3 regions of the Mesorhizobium sp. L-8-10 genome follow, and region 3 is predicted to be linked to each of the others. Evidence: predicted binding sites of a transcription regulator. Region 3 holds the regulator's gene; each other region holds the start of a gene.
The links. The regulator HrcA, encoded in region 3, represses chaperone genes, less so after heat shock. The targets are predictions, from matches to a motif close to GTTAGCACTCNCNNNNNGNGAGTGCTAAC.
Positions count from the first base shown of each region.

Region 1: groES (co-chaperone GroES) is a predicted target of HrcA. The motif match lies at 1,256-1,284, and genes of this name have one in related genera.
Region 2: JN280_RS08860 (co-chaperone GroES) is a predicted target of HrcA. The motif match lies at 1,355-1,383, and genes of this name have one in related genera.

Region 1 is NZ_AP023263.1:7,533,526-7,536,797, forward strand. It holds gene JN280_RS35095 (arylamine N-acetyltransferase family protein) at 1-211, shown strand, start outside; partial or broken gene JN280_RS35100 (Tn3 family transposase) at 480-971, shown strand; gene groES (co-chaperone GroES) at 1,336-1,632, shown strand; gene groL (chaperonin GroEL) at 1,698-3,272, shown strand, end outside.
Region 2 is NZ_AP023263.1:1,903,458-1,906,729, reverse strand. It holds gene groL (chaperonin GroEL) at 1-942, opposite strand, end outside; gene JN280_RS08860 (co-chaperone GroES) at 984-1,301, opposite strand; gene JN280_RS08855 (hypothetical protein) at 1,807-2,070, shown strand; partial or broken gene JN280_RS40100 (hypothetical protein) at 2,067-2,366, shown strand; gene JN280_RS08850 (hypothetical protein) at 2,362-2,505, shown strand; gene JN280_RS08845 (hypothetical protein) at 2,653-2,988, shown strand; gene JN280_RS08840 (DUF1488 domain-containing protein) at 2,985-3,248, shown strand; gene JN280_RS08835 (transglutaminase-like domain-containing protein) at 3,261-3,272, shown strand, end outside.
Region 3 is NZ_AP023263.1:354,229-357,500, forward strand. It holds gene grpE (nucleotide exchange factor GrpE) at 1-539, opposite strand, end outside; gene JN280_RS01565 (putative quinol monooxygenase) at 751-1,047, opposite strand; gene hrcA (heat-inducible transcriptional repressor HrcA) at 1,063-2,133, opposite strand; gene JN280_RS01575 (DUF4411 family protein) at 2,212-2,715, opposite strand; gene JN280_RS01580 (ImmA/IrrE family metallo-endopeptidase) at 2,712-3,272, opposite strand, start outside.

The sequences.
Region 1 (3,272 bases), 1.3 Mb from region 3:
CAGCCTCATGATGAGCGTGCTGACAGCCGAAGGGCCTGCGAACTTGTTCAACAAGGATTTCAGCTTGATTCGGAACCAAATTGAGGAAACAGAAACCCTCAAAACGAAGAGCGAACTGCAGCGAGTCTTGTCCGATGTTTTTCGGCTGCACCTTCCTCGGTCCACGATTGATTCGTTGTGGGAAAAGCTTGGGTCGCGTGGACGGGTATAGGAAAGAAGGCCGTCAAGCCTTGCACTGCGGCGGTTTTCAGCAGTCGGATTTGCCCTTTTTGCAGGCACCGTGTGTGGCATCACTCGAAGCCCCATACGTAAATGACCCTGCTCGCTTAAGACCGCTCACCAGCCGTCAGCGGTGGCAGCCAATCGGCAGCTCTAACCATGATCTCCGAATTGGAAAGGTGAGCGTCGGTTACGGTGTCGCCACAAGCGATCAAGCATACCAGTCGACCCAGCATCAGGCTGCGCTGCCGTGTCCACCGCGCGCTACTAGCGCTCACCAGATCGGCTGGATGAGAACCTTCCATGCCCGGTCGGAGACCTATCGCGCGGCGCAAGCATGCATCACCGATGCGCACACCCGGCATCCACATTCTCGATTTTGGGGCAATGGAACGACCGCGTCATCCGATGGGCAGTTCTTTCGCGCGAGCGACCGAGCGGCGAAGCGCGGCGACGTCAATCTGCACTATGGCAGCGAGCCGGGCTCGAAGTTCTATAGCCATCTGTCAGATCAGTACGGCTACTTCAGCATCCTGCCGATCAGCCCGACCGAAAGCGAGGCAGCCTATGTGCTCGATGGGCTGTTCGACCAGGACACGATCCTCGACATCCAGGAACACTTCACCGATACGGGCGGCGCGAGCGATCACGTCTTCGGGCTGTTTGCCCTGATCGGCAAACGCTTCGCGCCGCGACTACGCAACCTCAAGGACCGGAAGTTCCGCACGTTCTCCGAAGCGATGAGCGCTCCTTTTGGCGATGCAACCCGAGGTTAGGGATGAATTGCAAAAGGCTCAAGACTGTTCGGCTGGCCGTCGATTCCGGCCGACTGCTCGGCCGTTAATTTCACATAATTTCACATTCCAAATAAGACACAAAAGTCGGCCCAAAGCTTACGGCCGAAACGCGCGTAGGCAGTGGGATTGCGCCGTAAATGGGGGTCCGGCTTCCGCGCCGATTCCACATCTTTTGCCCTCCGGTCCGTCCCCCCGCCCGTCTTGACTAAGTACGAACCTACAGCCTATCTCACGATCATCTTAGCACTCCCCAATAGCGAGTGCTAACCACCCTCCGGCAACGGAGAACCTTTCAACCTGCGCACCAGGGATAGTAAAAATGGCACAGTCGAATTTGCGGCCGCTTCATGACCGCGTGGTCGTTCGCCGAGTCGAATCCGAATCCAAGACCGCCGGCGGGATCATCATACCCGACACGGCAAAGGAAAAGCCGCAGGAAGGCGAGATCATCGCCGTCGGTTCCGGCGCCCGCGACGAAGCCGGCAAGCTCGTTCCGCTGGACGTCAAGGCCGGCGACCGCATCCTGTTCGGCAAGTGGTCGGGCACCGAAGTCAAGCTCAATGGCGAAGACCTTCTGATCATGAAGGAAGCCGACATCATGGGCATCATCGGCTAACACGCCGCTGCCTTTCATCCGTACCATCCAATCTGAATTTCGGGCGAAATGCCCAGGAGTACAAAATGGCTGCCAAAGACGTAAAATTCTCCCGTGACGCCCGCGAGCGCATGCTGCGCGGCGTCAACATCCTCGCCGACGCGGTGAAGGTCACGCTCGGCCCCAAGGGCCGCAACGTCGTTATCGACAAGTCGTTCGGCGCCCCGCGCATCACCAAGGACGGCGTCACCGTCGCCAAGGAAATCGAGCTTGAAGACAAGTTCGAAAACATGGGCGCACAGATGGTCCGCGAAGTTGCTTCGAAGACCAACGACATCGCCGGTGACGGCACCACGACCGCAACCGTTCTGGCGCAGTCGATCGTCCAGGAAGGCCACAAGGCGGTTGCCGCCGGCATGAACCCGATGGACCTGAAGCGCGGCATCGACCTCGCGGTTAGCGACGTCGTCTCGACGCTGATCAAGAACGCCACGAAGATCAAGACCTCGGAAGAGGTTGCCCAGGTCGGCACAATCGCCGGCAATGGCGACGAGTCGGTCGGCAAGATGATCGCGGAAGCGATGCAGAAGGTCGGCAACGAAGGCGTCATCACGGTTGAGGAAGCCAAGACCGCCGAGACGGAACTCGAAGTCGTCGAAGGCATGCAGTTCGACCGCGGCTATCTCTCGCCCTACTTCGTCACCAACGCCGACAAGATGGTTGCCGATCTCGAGGACGCCTACATCCTGCTGCACGAGAAGAAGCTCTCGAACCTGCAGGCGATGCTGCCGGTTCTCGAAGCCGTCGTGCAGACCTCGAAGCCGCTGCTCATCATCTCGGAAGACGTCGAAGGCGAGGCCCTGGCCACGCTGGTCGTCAACAAGCTGCGTGGCGGTCTGAAGATCGCCGCCGTCAAGGCGCCGGGCTTCGGTGATCGCCGCAAGGCCATGCTGGAAGACATCGCCATCCTCACCGGTGGCCAGGTCATCTCGGAAGACCTCGGCATCAAGCTCGAGAACGTCGGCCTTGACATGCTCGGCCGCGCCAAGAAGGTGTCGATCTCCAAGGAGAACACCACCATCGTAGACGGTGCCGGCAAGAAGGAAGAGATCCAGGGCCGCGTGGCCCAGATCAAGCAGCAGATCGAGGAGACCACCTCGGACTACGACAAGGAGAAGCTGCAGGAGCGTCTGGCCAAGCTGGCCGGCGGCGTCGCGGTGATCCGCGTCGGCGGCGCGACCGAAGTCGAGGTCAAGGAAAAGAAGGATCGCGTTGACGACGCGCTCAACGCGACCCGCGCAGCCGTCGAAGAAGGCATCGTTGCCGGCGGCGGCGTTGCCCTGCTGCGCGCTTCGCTGAGCATCAACGCTGTCGGCGCAAACTCCGACCAGACCGCTGGCATCAGCATCGTGCGTCGTGCGCTGCAGGCTCCGGCCCGCCAGATCGCGGCCAACGCCGGTGCGGAAGCCTCGATCGTTGCCGGCAAGATCCTTGAGAACAAGGGCGCGACCTTCGGTTTCAACGCCCAGACCGGCGAGTATGGCGACATGATCGCCATGGGCATCGTCGATCCGGTCAAGGTCGTGCGCACGGCTCTCCAGGACGCGGCCTCGGTCGCCGGCCTGCTGGTCACCACCGAAGCCATGATCGCGGAGGCTCCG
Region 2 (3,272 bases), 1.5 Mb from region 3:
GAGTGTGACGTTCTCAAGCTTGATGCCAAGATCTTCGGAAATCATCTGGCCGGCGGTCAGCACGGCGATATCCTCCAGCATGGCTTTGCGGCGGTCGCCGAAGCCCGGAGCCTTGACCGCCGCTACCTTCAGCCCGCCGCGCAGCTTGTTGACGACGAGCGTGGCGAGTGCCTCACCCTCGACATCTTCGGATATGATCAGCAACGGCTTGCCGCTTTGCACCACGGCTTCCAGAATCGGGAGCATGGCCTGCAGGTTGCCGAGCTTCTTCTCGTGGATGAGGATATAGGGCTCCTCCAACTCGACGCGCATCTTCTCGGCATTGGTGACGAAATAGGGGGAGAGATAACCACGATCGAACTGCATGCCCTCGACAACGTCGAGTTCCGTCTCGGCGGTCTTGGCCTCCTCGACCGTGATGACGCCCTCATTGCCGACCTTGTCCATCGCCTTCGCGATCATCTCGCCGACGGTGGCGTCGCCATTGGCCGCGATGGTGCCGACCTGCGCGATCTCTTCGGAGGATTTGACTTTCTTGGCGCGCGCCTGGATCTCCTTGACGACGGCAGCGACGCCCAGGTCGATGCCGCGCTTCAGATCCATCGGATTCATGCCGGCGGTAACCAGCTTGGCGCCCTCGCGCAGGATCGAGGCGGCGAGCACCGTCGCCGTCGTCGTACCGTCACCAGCCAGGTCGTTGGTCTTGGAGGCCACTTCGCGCACCATCTGCGCGCCCATGTTCTCGAACTTGTCGGCAAGCTCGATCTCCTTGGCGACGGTGACGCCGTCCTTGGTGATGCGCGGTGCGCCATAGGCCTTGTCGATGACGACGTTGCGGCCTTTTGGCCCAAGAGTCACCTTGACGGCGTTGTTCAGCAGTTCGACGCCACGCAGCATGCGGTCACGCGCATCGGTGGAGAATTTGATTTCCTTGGCAGACATGATGTCGGCTCCAGTTCGGTTCTGAGATGCGGGATCGGAGATCAGGCGGCCTTGTTGGCGGCCGTTACGGTCTTCTCGACGATGCCCAAGATATCGCTCTCCTTCATGATCAGGAGATCTTCGCCGTCGATCTTCACCTCGGTACCGGACCATTTGCCGAACAGGATCGCATCGCCGTCCTTGACATCGAGGGGTATCAGCTTGCCGCTTTCGTCGCGGGAGCCGGGTCCGACGGCGATCACCTCCCCTTCCTGCGGCTTTTCCTTCGCCGTGTCGGGGATGATGATGCCGCCTTTGGATGTGAGCTCGCCTTCCGCACGTCGAATGACGACGCGGTCATGCAGGGGCCGAAATTTCATGGGGGTTCTTTCTGAGGCCGCGCATAGGGCGGCCACCTCAGATACATAGCGACCTTGGCACTCGAATGATAGGAGTGCTAACTGTATTTCTTTTAAAAGAACGTAATTCTGGAAATCAGATCGCATCTATCGATACGATATTTGTTGTTTTCAATAGGCATTTCCTGCCTTCTCAGGGATTTTTATTTTTATGGAAAGGGCAATTGTTCAGTTCCATATAAAATAAGATCCATGTGACCCTTGCTTAGTAGGTGGATAAATCCCATATGTGAATCTCGTTGATTTGGCCGACTTGGCTTCTAGCGGTGTCAGAGACCCGCCATTCACCACCGAATTCTCGATAGCGAATGCATCAAGCGCCGACCCCGGCGCGCATATCGCTCTGTTCGAACCCAGGAATGAACCCGCCGCTGACCACGGATGTACTGGCAGCACGGACATTCATTCCGGTTCGAATGGGAATATGCAGGAAGCGCCGTCGCGTGCTTCTGCGGAGGTATCGACCATGACAACGCGCACCACACACAAGATCGTCCGGTTCTCCGCACCCTTTACGCTGCCCGGCTTCGACGCCGCGCAGCCTGCCGGTGACTATCGCGTAGACCAGGATGAGGAGCTTCTGGAGGTATCCTCCCGCCTCGCCTGGAGACGTGTAGGCGCCTTCATCCACCTGCCCGCCATCGGCATTGATGGCCAGACACATCAGATGGCGCCGATCGATCCTGCGGATCTCGACGCCGCTCTCGAAAAGGATCACCAACAGTCATGATATCAACAAGTCCCATCCGGCGCGCGAGCCGACCCGCCCGGCAAGAAGCTCCTGCACATCTCTTCACGATCGGGCAGGCTGTACGGCTCAAGGGCGGTTTCGTCAGGCCAGCATTGCCCGCCGATATCTACCACATCACCGGCACGCTGCCACCACGGGGAGATTCGCTGCAATATCGCATCCGCAACGATGACGAACGTTATGAGCGGGTAACAACGCAGGACAGCCTCGAGCCGGTCGACATGTCGCAATCCGGCAGTGGCGCAACTCTCATCGAAAGGACGTTCGGACATGGCTAAGGGCCAGAAACGAAGCAATCGCGAGATCAGAAAGCCAAAACAGGAGAAGGCCCCACAAAAGCCGGAAAGCAGCTTCGGGAACCAGATCAAGGTTGCCGCAAATGCCAACGGACCCCGCGGCAAGGGCAAGAACTGAATCTGTGATGCTCCTGCGGGGCAAGGAAGGCGATGCCGCTCAACATGCCGCAACGACCCGACGCCATGACGATTACCGATCGGGACGGCGCTGGATCTATGCCGGCGCGCTCGAAGCCGACGTGCCGAACGGAGAAAGGACACGACCATGAACGCCCCTAACAGCTACCCGGAGCAGACACGCAAGACCGCGGACTTCGCCATCGACAGATGGGAAAACGAGGGCGGCGCGCACGGCCATGACTCCCCGGATCTTCACTATGGCCGACGTGTCGAGGCGGATCGCTCCTGGACCGTCTACCATGTCTTCACGGGGGTTCCGGCCCGCATCGACGGCAACACGATGATCGGGCTGACTCAGCGTGTTGCGACCGACGGCATGCTGTCGCTCAATCGCCGCAACGAAGCGCGCCGCCGAGATGGAGGCGGCCCGATGGCAGGCATCCGGACCGCACCAAGTACGGCAGAGGAATGCCGACGGTGACGCTCGAATTTCCCAATCCGAGCCGCAGCTTTGACGAAGTGCGCAACGCCGTTCGCTTCATCGGGCATGACGGCATGTTCGAGGTGCCATTCTTTGTCGAGACCTCAGCGCTGGCAAAACCCGGCAAGACGCAACTGTCCGAAGCCGACTGCCTGACGGCTTTCGATACGGCGCGCAGTTCGATCCACGATGTCGCGCGCGAGGCCTACTCCCATCGCCGCCAAACCTCCTATACGCTTACCGCCGCCGATTTCCGGTAGAGGCACAAGTCAATGCTGATCCGC
Region 3 (3,272 bases):
CTGAGCACGCGCTCGCCGATCGAATAGCCCGGCTGCACCACCTGCACGACCGTATTGGCCGGAACGTCGGGATTGGGAACCTCGAACATCGCCTGGTGGAAGTTGGGGTCGAACTTCTCGCCTTCCGGCGACAGCTTCTTGACACCATGGCGTTCGAGCGCCGCGAGCATCGCGCGCTCGGTGATCTCGACGCCCTCGATCAGGGTCTTGAAGCCGGCATCCCCAGCGGCCTTGGCCTCAGCCGGGATCGCATCGATGGCACGACGCAGATTGTCCGAGACCGACAGCATGTCGCGGGCGAAATTGGCCATGGCATAGGAGCGCGCGTCATGGAGTTCACGCGCGGTGCGCCGGCGCAGATTCTCCATATCGGCCGCGGCACGCAGCGCGCGGTCCTTCAACTCCTCGTTCTCCTTCATCAGCTTGACGACGACCTCATAGTCGCCGCCGGTCTCAGCGCCCGCAGCTTCGTTGCCGTTCGCGGCCTCGTTCAGCGCGGTCTCATCGGGCGCGCGTTCGTCTTTTGCCTGGTCGCTCATCGCCGTCTCTCGAATAGTTCCTGAAGTCGCGCCCGATATCGATGTTCGGGTCGCAAAAATCAAGGGGCGGAGGGGGACCCCATTCCTAGCCGAACCCACCCGAAGCGAAAGCTGCCAAGGGGGCTTGCGCGGCTTCGCCCACGCTTCACCTGACTAAACTCTTCTCTTGCCGCAGGCTCTTGGAAACCGTGGACACTTTTCCGAAACCTGCTTAGCCGGAAATGCCGACGCCGCCGACCGGTTCCGTCTCCACATGGGAATCGAACCCGGCGATCATCGGCCGCGCCTGGGCGATGGCCGCCTGCACGGCAGGCAGGGACAGCGAGGCCTTATGGCTCGCCGCACCATCCCAGACCTCCGTGATCCAGATCGCATCGGCATCGGCGGGATCCTTCGCCACGACGTAACTCAGGCATCCCGGCATCGCCTCGGTGCCCTCGAGCAGGATTGCGATCAGCGCATCACGTTCGCCGGGCCGGGCTCGCATCTTGCCGATAAGACCGAACATATTCTCCCCCGTGGTTCAGCGCATCATTCGGCTGATCAGTTGCGCCGTGTAGTCCACCATCGGCACGATGCGCGCATAATTGAGCCTGGTGGGGCCGATGACGCCCAGCGCGCCGATGACGCGCGCATCCTTGTCGCGATAGGGCGCCACCACCAACGACGAACCCGACAGCGAGAAGAGCTTGTTCTCCGACCCGATGAAGATGCGAACGCCCGATCCCTGTTCGGCAAGGTCGAGCAGTTGCATGAGCCCGTCCTGAGTCTCCAGATCCTCGAACAGATGCTTCAACAGTTCGATATCGGCCTGGGCCGTGACGTTTTCGAGCAGATTGGCGCGGCCGCGCACGATGAGCCGGGCCGGCAACCCGCTTTCGGCGCCGGCCCAGACGGCGAGCCCGCGCTCGACCAGATCCTGCGAAAGCGTGTCGAGCGCGGCCTTTGTCTCGTCCTTGAGTCGTGAGATCTCGCCACGCGCCTCGGCCAAGGTACGGCCGCGTATATGGGCATTGAGGAAATTCGAGGCCTCGTGGAGTTGCGAGGCGGTGACGCCGGCCGGCAGGTCGAGCACGCGGTTCTCCACGTCGCCGGCCTGCGAGACCAGAACGGCGAGCGCCCGCGTCGGCTCGAGCTGGATGAATTCGATATGCTTCAGCGCCACCTCGTTCTTGGCGGCCACGACCAGACCCGCGCCACGCGACATGCCCGATAGCATCAGCGTGGCCTCGGTCAGCACATGCTCCAGCGTCGCGCCGCTGCCCGATGCCTTGACCTGGGCCTCGATCACCCGGCGCTCCTCGTCGGAGAGGTCGCCCAGTTCCATGAAGGCATCGACGAAGAAACGCAGGCCACGTTGGGTGGGCAGCCGGCCCGCCGAAATATGCGGGGCATAGATGAGGCCGAGATGCTCCAGGTCGCTCATCACGTTGCGCACGGTGGCGGGCGACAGCGACTGCGGCAGCATGCGCGACAGGTTGCGTGAGCCCAGCGGCTCGCCGTCCTTGAGATAGGTATCGACGATCTGGCGGAAGATGTCGCGCGAACGCGCATCGAGTGATTGCAGTGTCTGATCCACGACCGGTTTCGTCATCGACGAGGAAAGCTCCTGATGACCGATGATATAGACAGGCTGGCGGGGAACTCAACGGCCCGCGGCAAAGCGGCGTGGCTAGAAGGTCAGCTGCTCTCTACGAAGGAAATCATTGAAGCTTAGGTGCTCCACGCCTTCAGCCTTGCAGATATTGGGAATACGCCTTTTCTTCGTGCTAGGGTCTTCCGACACCAGCCTTTCCATGCTGACGACCGGCAAGCCAAGAGTCTTCGCAAGAGCAATGATGGTAAGATCATTCAGGCAGATCGTCTTGGCCGATCCGCCGGTGAACTCGGAGATGAAGTCCTTGTGATCAACCTGCATCCGCTGGGCGTGCTCGATGTAGGTTCGCCAATCCCAATCCTCGCCGACTTCCAGTACGATCGTCGATTTGTTTGCGATCAGGCACGCGCCCACGTCGCCGGGGATGTGGCACATTTCATCGTGAATTTCGGTTGTGGCGCCGATCAGTCCGTCCTCGACTCGTTCGCAGAACCCCGCCCACATCGTCTTGTGAATGTCTTCTGGCATCGTTTCCAGCGGATTCGAGATTCCAGATGTATCGAAGCAATACCTCCTCACGGCACACCGAAATGATCGCGTATGTCGTAAAGATGCTGCAGGTTCTTTATGCCCATATACTGAGCCGCGTTGTGATTTGTTATGCGGCCGTTCGCCCAGGCCTCCATAACAAGGCCGGTATAAAGATCACCCAGCGCGTTCTTGTACCTCGTACCATAATACGATGCTCGTCCAAAGGCTCGATAGTTAGCCTCCTCTTGGTCGAAATGAGGCTTTTTTATCTCCCAGTAGTAGAGGCGATCCACATAGCCGAGATGCACTAGGCGAATGAGCATCGCATGGGGGCTAACCCGGAAAGCGCTTGCCGCTGACGACAGGCGATCATCCGATATGGAATCAAGACGACGCGCGGGCACCTCGCCGAGAAGCTGAATCACCGCCTCTTTGGGCATCAGGAACGACGCGGCAAACTGATCGCACCAAGCCTCGGTGTGTGTCTTGCCTCCTTGATTCGGATGCGCAAGCGGCGCGATGATGCCGCTCTGCCGCAGAACGACGTGCGCCAGTTCGTGCGCCAGGGTAAACGCCTGCGCGCTAGGCGCCTCGTTCCCGAAAAC